DNA from 2 places in the Cobetia sp. BMC6 genome. Region 2 is predicted to be linked to the other one. Evidence: predicted binding sites of a transcription regulator. Region 2 holds the regulator's gene; the other holds the start of a gene.
The links. Region 2 encodes FNR, which switches genes on or off when oxygen is low (the NO sensors DNR and NnrR bind a similar motif). Its sites were predicted from a motif close to TTGATNTANATCAA; they were not measured.
Positions count from the first base shown of each region.

Region 1: adhP (alcohol dehydrogenase AdhP) is a predicted target of FNR. The motif match lies at 3,039-3,052, and genes of this name have one in related genera.

Region 1 covers NZ_JAKUMF010000008.1:120,341-128,025, reverse strand. The annotation lists gene MKZ40_RS13980 (DOPA 4,5-dioxygenase family protein) at 93-446, shown strand; gene MKZ40_RS13975 (CreA family protein) at 520-1,011, shown strand; gene MKZ40_RS13970 (pyridoxamine 5'-phosphate oxidase family protein) at 1,173-1,664, shown strand; gene adhP (alcohol dehydrogenase AdhP) at 1,838-2,866, opposite strand; gene MKZ40_RS13960 (aldehyde dehydrogenase family protein) at 3,150-4,670, opposite strand; gene MKZ40_RS13955 (response regulator transcription factor) at 5,065-5,862, shown strand; gene MKZ40_RS13950 (Nramp family divalent metal transporter) at 5,952-7,268, opposite strand; gene MKZ40_RS13945 (hybrid sensor histidine kinase/response regulator) at 7,543-7,685, opposite strand, start outside.
Region 2 covers NZ_JAKUMF010000005.1:126,744-134,428, reverse strand. The annotation lists tRNA gene MKZ40_RS11480 (tRNA-Val) at 13-88, opposite strand; gene MKZ40_RS11475 (alpha/beta family hydrolase) at 305-1,171, opposite strand; gene MKZ40_RS11470 (cbb3-type cytochrome c oxidase subunit I) at 1,494-2,984, shown strand; gene MKZ40_RS11465 (cbb3-type cytochrome c oxidase subunit II) at 2,981-3,598, shown strand; gene MKZ40_RS11460 (hypothetical protein) at 3,622-3,891, shown strand; gene fnr (fumarate/nitrate reduction transcriptional regulator Fnr) at 4,260-5,009, shown strand; gene MKZ40_RS11450 (fatty acid cis/trans isomerase) at 5,223-7,685, opposite strand, start outside.

The DNA of each region.
Region 1 (7,685 bases), on a different contig from region 2:
TGACGACCATTGCCGCCAGCCTTTGAAAACTCTCGGTACGGCCCTTGAGGCCGAGTACTGGAATGCCCCATGAGAACGATCGAGACAACGCCATGAGCGACTCCATGACAAGCCGCATCAGCTACTACCATGCACATCTCTACTACACCGATGAGCAGGGCCTGGCCGCCGCTCGCGAGCTGGCGGACCAGGCCGAACGGCAGTTTCCGCTGCGGGTCGGTCGCTTCCACGAGAAGCAGGTGGGCCCGCACCCACTGTGGAGCTGCCAGCTGTCATTTGCCCCGGAAGAATTCGGCCGCATCGTCCCGTGGCTGGCGCTCAATCGCGGCTCGCTGGACATCTTCGTGCACGTCGGCACCGGCGACGACCGCTTCGATCACACCCAGGGCGTCATGTGGCTGGGCAACTCGCATACGCTGAATCTGGCAGCCTTCGACAATGATTGACGCCCGTTCATGACCTGACACGCTATCATCGCCTTGCCGCCTTCGCCTTACCCACTGACTCAAGGAAGACCCCATGACTCGACTGCGCCGCCTTTCCTCTCGTGCTGCCCTGCTGGGTGTGATCGCCTCAGGCCTGCTGCTGGCCGGCTGTGATGACAACGAGGTCGGGGACGTCTCACTGGGCCTGTTCACCACCAAGGACATCAAGATCGAGAGCCTGATCGACCCCAAGGTGCCGGGCGTGACCTGCCACCTGAGCAACATCGAGGCGGACCTCGACTTCTCCGATCCCTCCGACATGAGCATCGCCTGCCGCCAGACCGGCCCGATCACCGCGGAGATGATCGCCGACATCGACACCTCCAAGAGTGGCGAGGAGGTCTATCGCAAGTCCAAGAGCGTGCTGCTCAAGAGCCTCAAGATTCGCCGTATCCTGGATCGCGACTCCCAGAGCCTGCTCTATATCGCCTACAGCACCAAGGAAACCAGCGGCAGCTTCAAGCATGCGCTGAGCAGCGTGCCGCTGTGGGGCAGCGACGCCTGGCAGGCACCGGCAGCGCAGTGAGTCACCTCGGCGCCTGAATCAAGCGCCGATTGATCAAGTGCTGACTCATCAAGCGAAAGCTTCACCATCATCCCTTGAAGTTGTGGGGTGTCGCTCCAAGGTCTTGTGCAACGGCTAGCCAGCCGGATTTTCATTCGCATGACGCAAAGGAGTGACACACGATGTCGAGCCCGGAGCACAAGCAGAAGATCTGGAAGCTGATCAAGGATGTGAAGGTCGGCATGTTGGTGACGCAAGGCGATGGCATGCCCCACGCCCGCCCGATGCATCTGGTGCAGGATGACTACGACGGCACCCTGTGGTTCTTCACCCGCGCCAGTGCCGAGAAGGTGTTCGAGGCCAGGAAGGACAGCGAGGTCTGCCTGAGCTTTTCCGATCAGGATGATGGCGTCTACGTGTCGCTGAGCGGTCATGCCAATCTGCACCGTGATCAGGGCCTGATCGACAAGTTCTGGAATCCGTTCGTGGCCGCCTGGTTCCCGGAAGGCAAGGATGACCCCGACGTCACCCTGCTGGAGATCTCGGTGCAATCCGGCGAGCACTGGAAGGCCAAGGAGAGCAAGGCCTATCAGCTCTACGAGGTGGCGCGTGCCAACCTCGACAAGGACCACACCCCGGACATGGGCGAGAACGAGAAATTCGGCACGGTGTAAGCAGAAGCCTGAGCTCGTCAGAGAGAGCTCTTTGCAGTGCCGCGTGAGAGTCAACGCGCACGGCCATGCCAGACACGACAACGCCAGCCCACGGGCTGGCGTTGTCGTGTCTGGCAGCCTGCCGTTTCCAGCAGGCCTGGCGTCGGTGGTGAGGATTCAGGCCAGCGAACGCCTCAGGCCTTCATGTCGAGCACGATGCGCCCCTCGATCTTGCCGTCGATCATGCGTCCGAAGATGTCGTTGATGTCCTCGAGCCTGCCGGTCTGCACGGTGGCAGCGACCTTGCCTTCCGCGGCGAAGTCCAGCGCCTCCTGCAGGTCCTGACGCGTGCCGACGATGGAGCCACGCACCGTGATGCCATTGAGCACGGTGGAGAAGATCGGCAGCGGGAAATCGCCCGGCGGCAGGCCGTTGAGCACCAGGGTGCCGCCACGGCGCAGCATGTTCTGGGCCTGATCGAAGGCCTTGGGCGACACCGCCGTCACCAGCGCGCCATGTGCACCACCGATCTCGCGCTTGATGACGCTCGCCGGGTCTTCCTTCATGGCATTGACGGTCACGGTCGCGCCCAGACGGCGGGCCAGTTCCAGCTTGGCATCATCCACATCCACCGCCGCCACGTTCAGGCCCATGGCGCGTGCATACTGCACCGCCATATGTCCCAGCCCGCCGATGCCCGAGATCACCACCCACTGGCCGGGGCGGGTGTCGGTCATCTTGAGTCCCTTGTAGACCGTGACCCCGGCGCACAGCACCGGCGCGATCTCCACGAAGCCCACGCTGTCCGGCAGGCGGCCGACGTAGCCTGCGTCCGCCAGCGTGAACTGGGCAAAGCCGCCATTCACCGAGTAGCCGGTATTCTGCTGGCTCTCGCACAGCGTCTCCCAGCCGCCCAGGCAATGCTCGCAGTGGCCGCAGGCCGAGTAGAGCCAGGGCACCCCGACACGATCGCCTTCCTTGACGTGGGTGACGCCCTCGCCCACCGCCGCGATGGTGCCGACGCCTTCATGGCCGGGAATGAACGGCGGATTGGGTTTCACCGGCCAGTCGCCATGCGCGGCGTGCAGGTCGGTATGACAGACCCCGGAGGCGGCGACCTCGACCAGAATCTCGCCACGTCCCGGTCGCGGTACCGCGACCTCCTCGATCACCAGCGGTGCACCGAATTCACGTACCACGGCGGCTTTCATGCTGTTATCCATGACGTACTCCTCATCCATTGAAGACTGACGAACATTCAAGAAAGACGGACATTCAAGACAGACGAACCAGCAGAGTTGCGGCGGAGAGTGTGGGCTTGCGCCTGCATGCGCCAGCGCCCGAGCCAGTGCAAAGCTTGCCTCTCCATTGAAACCGGACGCAGCGCTCCCTGCCCTGCGCCAGATCAAGCAATCGGATCTGGCGCGGGCATCGATGTCATTTTCTCAAGCAAGAATCGCGGGAGTCGTGCAGCACCACCGGTCGCGGTGGCGCTGCCAGACAGGCCTAGAAGAAGCCGAGCGGATTGATGTCGTAGCTGACCAGCAGGTTCTTGGTCTGCTGGTAGTGCTCCAGTGCCATCTTGTGGGTCTCGCGACCGACACCGGATTTCTTGTAGCCACCGAAGGCGGCATGGGCGGGATACTGGTGGTAGCAGTTGGTCCACACGCGACCGGCCTGGATGCCGCGCCCCATGCGGAAGGCGACGTTCATGTCGCGGCTCCAGACACCGGCGCCGAGACCGAATTCGGTGTCATTGGCGATGGCCAGCGCCTCGGCCTCGTCACGGAAGGTGGTGACGGCCACCACCGGCCCGAAGATCTCCTCCTGGAAGACACGCATCGAGTTGTTGCCCTTTAGCAGGGTCGGCTGGATGTAATAGCCGTTGGCCAGCTCGTTCTCCAGCTGCTCGCTGCTGCCGCCGGTGAGCACCTCGGCGCCTTCCTCACGGGCGACATCCATGTAGGACATGATCTTGTCGAACTGCTCGCGGGAGGCCTGGGCGCCGACCTGTACGTCGGTGTCCAGCGGGTTGCCGCGCTTGATGGTCTTCACGCGCTCCATCACCCGGGCCATGAAGTCGTCGTAGATGCTTTCCTGGATCAGGGCACGCGACGGGCAGGTGCACACCTCGCCCTGATTGAAGAACGCCAGCACCAGGCCTTCGGCGGCCTTGTCGATGAACTCGGGCTCGGCATTCATGATGTCGGCGAAGTAGATGTTGGGGGACTTGCCGCCCAGCTCCACCGTGGAGGGAATGATGTTGTCCGCGGCGCACTTGAGAATGTGCGAGCCCACGGGGGTGGAGCCGGTGAAGGCGATCTTGGCGATGCGCTTGCTGGTGGCCAGCGCCTGACCGGCCTCGGCCCCGTAGCCGTTGACGATATTGAGCACGCCCGCCGGCAGCAGGTCACCGACCAGCTCCGCGAGCACCAGAATCGAGGCCGGGGTCTGTTCCGCCGGCTTGAGCACCACGCAGTTGCCGGCCGCCAGCGCCGGGCCGAGCTTCCAGGCCGCCATCAGGATCGGGAAGTTCCACGGGATGATCTGACCGACCACGCCCAGCGGCTCATGGAAGTGATAGGAGACGGTATTGGCATCGATGTCCGCCGCGGTGCCTTCCTGGGAGCGCAGGCAACCGGCGAAGTAACGGAAGTGGTCCGCCGCCAGCGGAATATCGGCGTTCAGCGTCTCGCGCACCGCCTTGCCGTTGTCCCAGGTCTCGGCGACGGCCAGCATCTCGAGGTTCTGCTCGATGCGATCCGCGATCTTGAGCAGGATGTTGGAGCGCTCCTGCACCGAGGTCTTGCCCCAGGCAGCGGCTGCCTTGTGGGCGGCGTCCAGCGCGAGGTCGATATCCTCCGCACTCGAACGCGGGATACGGCAGAAGGCCTCGCCCGTCACGGGGCTGACATTGTCGAAGTACTCACCCTTCACCGGCTCGACGAAGCGACCGCCGATATAGTTGCCGTAGATATCCTTGAACGTGACCAGCGCATCGGCGCTGCCCGGGGAGGCGTAGATCATGGCGAACTCCTGTTGGCCGGATTCACGAGTGGCGCTCGTGATCGACGGCCTGTTGTTGTCGTTGCTGCGCAGTCGTTGTCGTTACTGAAAAGTCGTTGTCGTTGCTGAAAAGTCGTTGTCGTGTCAGCGAAACGCCTGGGTTGGCCCTTCTGCAGTGGCGCCGTTGGCGCTGACCCGCTGCCCGATCCATCAAGCGGTACTTGATCAGGCGACTCTCACAGTCTTGACCACCGACGCCAATCGCGACATGCCCCCATGGGCGGAGACCGTCTCATCCCTTGGGAGGAGAAAAGGAAGGAGAAACGAACGCCGCCATACCGCGAAGGCCGCAAGGCACGACACCACGCCATGACGTTATGCTCAGGATATCGCCCGCCACCGGCCAGGAGCCTCCATGTACCGTCTGTTGATCGCGGATGACCATCCGCTGTTCCGTGATGCCATCAGTCGTACCCTGAGTCTGAGCGTCGCTGACACCCCGGCACCACCCTACGAGCTGCTGCAGGCCGCCAGTCTCGCCGAGACGCTCAGCCTCATCGACGCGCATGCCGATAGCCTCGACCTGCTGCTGCTGGATCTCGACCTGCCCGACAGCCACGGCCTGGAAGGCCTGACGCGCTTGCGCCAGGAGGCAGACTGGCTACCGGTGGCGATTCTCTCCGCCCACGAGGCGCGCGAGACGGTGCTGGAAGCCTTGGCACTCGGCGCGGTGGGCTATCTCTCCAAGTCGAGCTCGGCGGAGGTATTGCGCGAGGCGCTCGCGCGCATGCTGGCCGGTGAGGTTTATGTGCCCGCCCGCCTGATGCGCGCCGCCCCGCGTCCGGCGCTGGCGAGCCAGGCGGCTTCCTCACCCTCATCAGCCTCAGCACCAGTGCCACCGCCAGCCCCTCAACTTGCGCCGAGCCTCAGCGAGGCGGAATTCGCGCAGCGCTGGCAGACCCTCACCACCAAGCAGCGCGGCGTGCTGGAGCGCATGGTACTGGGCGAATCCAACAAGATGATCGCCTGGCAGCTGGGCGTGGCGGAAACCACCATCAAGTCGCATGTCTCCGCCATCCTGCACAAGCTGGGGGTCGCCAGCCGGGTACAGGCGATTCTGCTGGCCAGCCACTCCCTGCCTGCCGTGTCTGGCGCGAGCGCGCCCCCTGCCGCCCCACAACGCGCAACGCCCCGCCGGGGCGCTCACGAATGAGGCGCACAGCGGGGCGTTGCGAGGGCCTGCCACCGGCAGGGCTTTTACATCTCACAAGGGCATAGGAACTGGGGCATAAAGCATGGAGCCTACATCAGCTCGCCGACCAGCACATAGCCATTGAGCAGAATGATGATCGCCGCGACCAGCACCCCGATGGCCGTCACCCAGTGACGATTGACCAGGTCTCCCATCAGACGGCGGTTGGCGGTGAACATCAACAGCGGCACCAGCGCGAAGGGAATCCCGAAGCTGAGTACCACCTGGCTTGCGACCAGCACCTGCTGCTCCGGCAGCTCCATCAGGATGATGGCGATGGCCGGTGCCATGGTGATCACGCGGCGCAGCCACATCGGAATGCGGAAGTTGACGAAGCCCTGCATCACCACCTGACCGGACAGGGTGCCGACGATGGACGAGGACAGCCCCGCCAGCAGCAGCGTGAAGCCGAAGATGAGGCTCGCCGCATCCTGCCCCATCAGCGGCGACAGCAACTTGTAGCTCTCGGTGATGGAGGCCACGCCGGTCTCGCCGTTGCCGTGGAAGACCTTGGCGGCCAGCACCAGCATCGCCATGTTGATCAAGCCGGCCAGCGCCATGCCGATGATGACATCCAGCCGGTAGTAGCCCATCACGCGACGGCGCTGACCGCTGTCACGCACCCGGATGCGATTCTGGGACAGTGCCGAGTGCAGGTAGATGACGTGGGGCATTACGGTGGCACCGAGGATGCCTGCCGCCAGGAAGATGGCGTGGCTATCCGGGAAGTTCGGCGACAGCAGACCGTAGATGATCGGCTCCACCGGCGGGCGACTGAGAATGATCTCGAGCAGGAAGCCCGCCGAGACCGCCAGAATCATCGCGCCGATGATCATTTCCATCATGCGGAAGCCGAAACGCTGCATCACCAGCACCGCATAGGTGATGGCGCCGGTCAGCAGCGCCCCTTCCAGCATGCTGAGCCCGAACAGCAGATTGAAGGCCAGCGCCGCCCCCAGGAATTCAGCCAGATCGGTCGCAATGGCGACGATCTCCGCCTGCACCCAGAAGGCCCACACCACCGGACGCGGGAAGCGTTCACGGATGACCTCGGCCAGATTCTTGCCGGTCGCCAGCCCCAGCCGCGCGGACAGGGTCTGGATCAACATCGCCATCAGGTTGGCCCACAGCACCACCCACAGCAGGGTGTAGCCATAGCGGGAGCCGGCCTCGATGTTGGTCGCGAAGTTGCCCGGGTCGATGTAGGCGACGGCGGCGATCATCGCCGGGCCGAGGAACGGCAAGGCCCGGCGCAGGCGGCCAGCGAAACGGACAGGGGAAGCTGTGTGCGCACCACCGGCAGCAGAGGCGTCGCCTTCGCTGCCCAGTGACATGCTTGCGGCATGACGTACGGATTTATCGGACATGACATTCAGCATGGGGGGAAAACCTGCCAGATCAATGACCCGCGAACAGATAAAGAAATATGCGGGAGGCTATGTGATCAGCATACACGACAAATGCTATTGATTCTCATTAAAAATAAGCGTGGTACCCGATAGGCTCCTTCAATCACCCCCGTGGCGGACGCCTATTTGCCATTACCTTTTGCAGCGGTCCTTTCCTGTCTCTTCTTGAGGCCCTTTTCCAGCTCCTCTTCCTCCCCCTTTGCAGCATCACTTCCAGCACCTCTGCGCGCGGCTAGCGACAATTGACCAGCAACTGGCGCAGGCGCAGCGGCTTGACCGGCTTGAGCAGAAACCCGAAACCGAGCGCACGCGCCCTGGCCTTGAGCGGCGCCGAGTGGTCCGCGCTGATCACTACCACCGGCAGGCCCGGCCAGC
Region 2 (7,685 bases):
ACTTTTTTCAAATGGTGGGTGGTACTGGGTTCGAACCAGTGACCCCCAGCTTGTAAGGCTGGTGCTCTACCAACTGAGCTAACCACCCCTGTCTCGTTGGCGCTGCATTCTACGGAATCCGGCCCATGAGTCAATACTTTTTTTACGCGCAATTTCAGCAATCGCCCGCGACAGAGTATTGATAAGACAGGACTTTCCCGCTGCATCTTGCCTGCAGGCCAGTAAACATCAGCGTTGCGTCATCATTCTGACATGCCGCTGTCGCCATCGAAGGCCTGGGTAATGCCCCTCGAATAATGATGATTCACTGCCGCTTTCCACCCAATGCCGGGTGATGGGCCAAGGCCTGCGCCGCACGCGAAATCAGTCCTTCACGAGTCTCGCCACTCACTTTTCGTGGTTTGAAATCATGTTCGCCATCATTCAGCCAATGCAAGGTGAGGCTTTCCGGCAACGGATATGCCGTCACTTCCTCTCGAGTGCCGAAGGGATCGCGGCTGCCCTGACAGATCACACCCGCCATCGGGATAGCCGGCAGATGGTCGATGCGCAACTTGTCGGGCTTGCCCGTGGGATGGAAGGGATAGCCCAGCGCGTACCACCCGACCGGCAACGGCGCATGCGCCGCCTGGGCCAATTCCACCAGCAGATGAGAGGCCACACGACTGCCCATCGACTTGCCGCCAACCAGCCAGGGCAGCGTCCGCAAGCAGTCGAAGTCTGCCACACACGCCATCAGCGCCTGACACCAGCGCGCCATCTCCTCGATCAGCCCGGGCAGCCGGGGTGGCGGTCTGCGGCGACGCTCGCAGCGCATCCTGACGAGATAGCTGAAATCGAATGCCAGCCATGCCATGTCATGCGCCAGGCAGGCAGCAGCGAACCGTTGATGGAAGTCGGTCTCACGCCCGGCACCGGCACCATGGGCATGCAACAGCAGGGCACGCTCAGGACGCCCATGGATCTCGAGAGGCCCAAGCTCCGCCAACCAGCCTCGCCACGGCCCTCGCGCTGTCAGCGCGTCGTGGGACATGGTCTGGCGAGCAGCAAGCTCCAAGGCGACGTCGGCCAGGCTGGCGACACGAAAGCCTTCCTCGGCGTAGGGGCTGGGGACCTCAGCCGTATTGGACGCATTGGCATCTTCGTCCGATGATGAAGTGACGGCGGGCAAGCGAAATTCTCCTGTTGATCTCGTACGGCTCGCGCCAGACAACGCTGGAACCGATGAGGGGTAAACGCTGCATTCCAGCGCGAGGGATGGCCTGTCAGTCGGCCATGGTCGCGCGTGATATCGGTCAGCGCCAGCCCTGCCGCCCTGAACAGTGGCGTCGGTGATATGGCTGCTCCCGCAGCGCCGCTTCCAGCACCGTCGCCACCAGCACTGCGCTTTCGCCCACTGCCGACGAGGTCGTGATATGCGTACAGCTCTTGAGGCTTCGGCCTGCCAACCCCGCGTGAACCATCATCATCACGTAAGCCATGATTTCGCTCGCATGGCCGTCATCTGGGGCCTGCTCAGCCTCTGTCTGGCCGTATGGCTCAACCTCATCTGGCTATGGCCCTCGCTGGGGCCGGAAGTGGCCTGGCTGAGCTACGGCCGCCTCGCCCCCTTGCAGCACCACCTGCTGCTCTACGGTCTGGGCGGCTCGGCAGTGATCGCCGGTGGTTACTCCATCGCCATGCACAGCGTCCTGCAACGCGAATCACGCACGGACGCCGAGACGGCGATACCGGATATCGCACTGCCCCCTTTCACGCTCAAGCTGATGCATTTCACCTTCCTCGGCTGGCAGGCCGTGGTCGCGCTCGGCGCACTGGCGATTGTCGCAGGCTACTCCTCGGGCCAGTACATGGCCGAAGCCCCCTGGCTCGTCGATCTACTGATGACCCTCGTCTGGCTGGCCGTGGCGTGGGTCTTCTTCACGGTACTGGAACAGCGCACGCTGCGCCGCCTGCCGGTGGCCTGCTGGTACTTCATCGCCGGCCTGATGCTGGTGTTGATGCAGCATGTGCTGATCTCGCTCAGCGTGCCGATCGGCCTGCTTGAATCGATACCGCTCTTCACGGGCAGCCTCGAGGCACTGATTCAGCGCTGGCAGGCCGGGCCACTCCCCGGCGGCATGTTCGCATTCGGCCTCATTGCCTTGCTCCATCACATGGTGATGAGCCGCTCGCGGCGGCCGCTCCACTCGCATCGGCTGGCGACCACCAGCTTCTGGATGCTGGTGCTGCTGGTGACATGGGGAGGTGCTCCGCTGCTGTTCGCGAGCGCCCTGCCAGCCTGGAGTCAGACGCTGGGCATGGCGATGGGCCTCCTGCTGCTGGCACCGGGGCTGGCACTCAGCCTCAATGGCCTGATGACACTCAAGGAGGATTGGCACTCATTGCGCCGGGATCCGCTGATCTGCCTGCTGGCGGCAGCTCTGGTCAGCTTCGCCCTTGCGGTTCTTGAATACAGCCTGCTGTCACTGCCGACCCTCAATGCCCTAGCCTTCAGTGCCACCAACAGCCTGTCGCCGGCAGCAAGCCTGGGGGTGGTCGCGACAGTCGCCATCGTGATGGCCTATCACCTGCTGCCCCCGATGCGCTCCCTCGCGCTGCTCAAGACCCATGCCCTGCTGGCCATCATCGGCACCCTGCTGTGCATTGCCGCCAGCTGGGCCACCACGCTGCTTCAAGGCAGCATGTGGCATGTGCTGGCAGATGACGGCAGACCGCTATACACCCTGAGCGAGGTGCTGGAAGCGGCCCGCATGCCGATGATGATCTCGCTGGGCGGGCTCGCCTGCTGTGCGCTCGGCATGCTGCTGATGCTCCTCAATGTGATGCGCACCCTGGCTGTCCACAAGAGCGAACGGCAAGCCGCTCATGAGCGCCAGCTCCCGAAGTCCGGCTCGCGGAAGACATCATCACAGCCTGCCATACACCCTGCATTACCCTCTGCCACGCCCCCTGCCACATCCTCGGGAGGGCACTACGCATGAGACATGTCCTGCTCGAACGACACGCCGGCCTGATGACGGCACTATGCCTGCTCACCATGAGCCTCGGCGCCCTCGCCCAGCTGGTGCCGCTTGGAGCTCACCCCAGTCTCGCCAGCGCGCCCGAAGACCTCAAACCGCTGAGCGCCCTGGCGCTGGAGGGTCAGCGCATCTATCAACGCGAGGGCTGTCAGCAGTGCCACACACGCATGGTGCGCTATCTACCGGGCGACACGGCGCGCCACGGCGATGCGACGACCACCCGGGCACGCTTCTACGACCGCCCTTCGCTGTGGGGCGTCGAGCGCTGGGGGACGGATTTGAGCCAGCTGCCTGCGCAGCATGACGATGCCTGGCAGCGCCTGCATCTGCATGACCCGCGCAGTCAGGTGCCGGGTTCGGCGATGCCTGCCTACCCGTGGCTGTTCGAGCGGGCGTTGAGCGGCGAAGGTATCGCGGCACGCATGCGAGCCCTGCAAGGCCTGGGCGTACCCTACGCGGAAGACGAGATTCTCGCCGCCCCCAATGACGTGCGTGGCACTGCCGAAATCACGGCTCTGCTCGCCTACCTGCAGCAGGCCGCCCCTGCGAGCGACACCGCCAGCCGTAGCCCATGACAGCCCCCCTCAGGAGACACGACATGAATCTGCTGGAGACAACTGGCCTCCCCCTGTTCTGGAATCTCTGGGTGCTGGCCCTCACGCTGGGCAGCCTGGTGTTGTTCGCCATGCTGGCGCTGGGCAGTCTTTCGCGCGCTGACAGCGACGAGCGCGAAGGCGATGGCCCCATGCAGGAACATCGCATCAACGGCATACGTCAGCCTGACACACCAGCGCCACGTGCCTGGGGCATTCTGGCACTGGCGACGCTGGCCGCCGCGCTGATCCTGCTGCTCGGCGCAGCTGGCTGAGCCCAGATGGCCAGCGACGGATGACCAGCGACTGATGCCTGAGTGCTGGTCACTGCATACTGACTCGCGCCTTCGGCTGAGGCAGGTCGTCGCGGTATGGTCACGCGGGGTCAACCAGGCCTAAAGTTCACACACCTTGCAACGCCCATGGGTTGGGCAGGATAATGAATTAACAAAATCTAATATTATGGCGTCACGGAATGCGCTGCCTCGGCCGATGAGCGCTCAGACTCTGTCCGCTCGATACACTGCGGCTCAGCAGTGCAGCGGCGGGCGACAAGGCCCCGCCCCACCGTTCGTTGCGCCCGAAAGACCCCTCCCGCTGCCCTACCCCAGGGGTAGCGGTGACATTCCTCAGGAGAGTCACCATGACGGCCAATGCACAGGCATCACACCGCTTGCGCGCCCATGAAGCCCGCTGCCAGACATGTTCGCTGAGTTCACTGTGCCTGCCACTGGCACTGAACATGGAAGATATCGACCAGTTTGACGCCATCATCCGCCGTCGCGCGCCACTCAGAAAAGGGGAAGTCCTCTTCACCCAGGGCGATGCCTTCGATTGCGTCTTCACGGTGCGCTCCGGAAGCCTCAAGCAGATCACCAATGAAAACAGCGGTACGGAGCAGCTGACCGGCTTCTACCTGCCCAGCGAGCTGGCCGGACTCGATGCCATCGACAGCAATTGCTATCCCGGCACCGCGGTGGCGCTGGAGACCACCACCGTCTGCGAGATTCCCTTCGACCGACTCAATGCGCTCTCGGAGCAGATGCCTGAGCTGAGAACCCAGCTGTTCAAGAGCCTGAGCAAGGAATTGCACGAAGATCGCCGCATGATGATGCTGCTGTCACGCAAGACAGCCGATGAGCGGCTGGCGAGCTTCCTGGTCAACCTGTCACAGCGCTTCCGTCGCCGAGGCTATTCGCCATACAGCTTCCGCCTCTCGATGGCACGCGCCGATATCGGCAACTATCTGGGACTGGCCGTCGAAACCATCAGCCGCATCCTGACCCGCTTCCAGACCCAGGGGCTGGTCGACATTCGTGCCCGCGAGGTGCATATCCTGCATCTGGATGGCCTGATCGAGCTGGCCGAGGGCGAGTGTCAGGGCGGTCGCTGATGACGCCTGCTGACAGCACATCACGCGGTGCGACACTGCGCTGATCTACCGCAGGACGCCATGTCGGTCCCACACAAGGCAGAAGCCCGCCACGCAATGGGCGTGGCGGGCTTCTGCTTTCTGACAGGCCAGTCGTCAGTCATCGAAACAGTTCGACAACCCAGACAGCCCTGACGACAGAGCGTGTCTCGGCCGCTCAAGCCCCGCTGGCAATCAGCGGTTCTCGAGGCGGTTATAGTCCAGCAGGCCCGCTTCGACAGGGCGATCAGCATAGTTGACGCGCAGCACGCTGTCGGAGAACTGCCAGAAGCGCGGATCAGTCCGGCGCACTCCGATATCGGCCTGCAGGGCGCGGTAGTCCTCTTCGGTCTCGAGTGCCGCCACCCGCTCTGCCAGCCCCGTCAGAGTGTCAGGCGTCAATCGCCAGAAGGCATTCGGGTAATCGCCCGCCACGCCCCGCAAGACATCGAGAGTGTCTTCCTCAGGACGGCGGTTTTCCTCCTCATCGAACAGACTGGTGATGTTGGCGTGGGCGGAATTGCGCAGCACGCTGTAAAGGCGTGGCGAGTCATCAGTGCCATCCTCCAGCGCGACGATCGTCACCTCCGGCATCAGGCTGGCCGAGACTCCCTGCACCGCAGCGAGGGCCTGCAGCTCATGTCGCACATGCTCATCCTCGACATTGCTCAGACTGCGCTCATGCCCGAGTTCCGGCGCGAGGCGCTCCTGCATGCGCCGCATCAGGCCAAGGCGGGCCTGGTCCGGCGACGAGAGCTCCTGCGGTGTCCAGACAATGTCACTGGGCGCATCGAACTGCGGCGGTTTCTTGAACAGCAGCCCCCCAAGCCCCGGGCTCACGTCGCGATACCAGCTATCATGCACCGCCTGGCGCTCGCCCGCCGGCAACAGCACCAACAGGTTGTTCTCGCCCTCCATGCGCAGGAAGTCCATGTACAGGCGAGTGACCAGCTGATGCCCGAGATTGCCGTAGACATCGAAGCCGGCGACCAGCAGGTAGTGGATACGCTCCAGCATCGGGTAATCGATGATCCAGCCCGTCTTGGGTACGCCACCGACCAGCCCCTTCATTACCGCCGCATTGTCGAAGTGACGATAGATGGTCAGGGCCGCGTTGGGGTTGCGCCCCTGCCCGGGGCCGTCGGCCCAGCCGCTGCCGTCCCACATCACTCGCGTATCCAGGCGCAGGTCACCATCGCGATAGGCCTGGGACATCAGACGCTGTTTGGCCTTGAGATAGGCGGTCTGCTTGCTCTCGAACTTGACCCAGGAGCTGATAGGCAACGCGTTGCTGCTTTGCTCGGCGGGCAAACTGAGGTTCTTTCCTTCCTCGGCCAGGGTGCGCTCCACTTCCGGGTGACTGAACATCTTCGGATCAGTGAAACCGACCCAGAAGTGATCATTGATCACATCCACCGCGACCTGCCCGCGACAGACCGGCCCCTTGATGAAGCCCATGATGGTGTTCTGCGACTCATCCAGCATGAAGCGATAGCGTGACTCGGCCGGAATGGCCTCGAAGGTCAGGAAAGGATTCGAGGCCGTCTTGAGGTCGTAATCCGGCAGGTCATTCACGGGGTAATCCGGCGTCAGGAACAGCGCCTGCCAACGTTTGAAGCGAGCATCATTGAGTGCATAGGGCAGATGATTCTTGGCCAGGATCGTCGCGCGCTCCTGCCACAGACGGTAATAGACCCGCGGCCGCCCGGCGTCATCGTGGGGCATGCTCGCGCGTTCATCGCCGGTATAGGAGGCGTAGGGTGGGTCGTAGGGACGGCGCGTGGAGATGCGCTTGATCGGCTCGCCCGGCGGGGTGCTGGAACGCACCAGCTTGAAGAAGATCGGCCGTCCATCCGCGCCCTTGATGCCCGGGAAATACACATGGCTCAGGAAGAGATGCTCGTAGATATAGCGATTCATCAGGCGCTGCTTGAGGCTGTCGCCATTGAAGAAGCGCTCGGCCTGCTCGATGTGCGGCAACAGCGCCTGGGGCAGCGGCGCCGGCCCCGTCATCGCACCACCCTTGGCCAGCCAGTTCACCAGCGTGCGGTGCTCTTCATCACTGACCTGTGGCAGGGCGTAGGGCATACCCCAGTCAGGGTGGTCTTCGGCGAACTTGTCGTAGCCCTCGACGGGGGCACACACCTGACTGCGATTGAGCGACAGGTCGAAACGGTCTTCCGGCAGCCGGCCATCTTCCGTCACCGGCAGCGGCGCCTTGCGCTTCTGGCTGAGCGCACGGAACAGCACACTGCCCTCCAGATTGGCAGCCGGAGAGTCGAAGCGCTCATTGAGCACCGGCGAGAAGTCCATGCTGCGCCACTGCTCAGTGGTGTCCGCGTCCTCGAACATGCGCGTCAGATTGGCCGCCAGCAAGCGCGTGCCATCGTAGACCGGCTCCGGATTCATGCCGCGATCGATCCCGGCGGCCGATGACATCTTGAGCTGACAGGGAGCGTCGTAGCAGCCATGACAGACCACGCAGCGCGTCTCAATCACCGGCTTTACCTCATCCTCCCACTGACGCCCGGCAAGGCTGTCGTGAGACACCACCCGCTCACGCGGTGACGCGGGGCCGAAACGCTCATCGAGCTGATGAATCGCGACGGCACTGCAGCCCCCCAACAATAGAACGAGCACGATGCTCCAGCGCCAGCG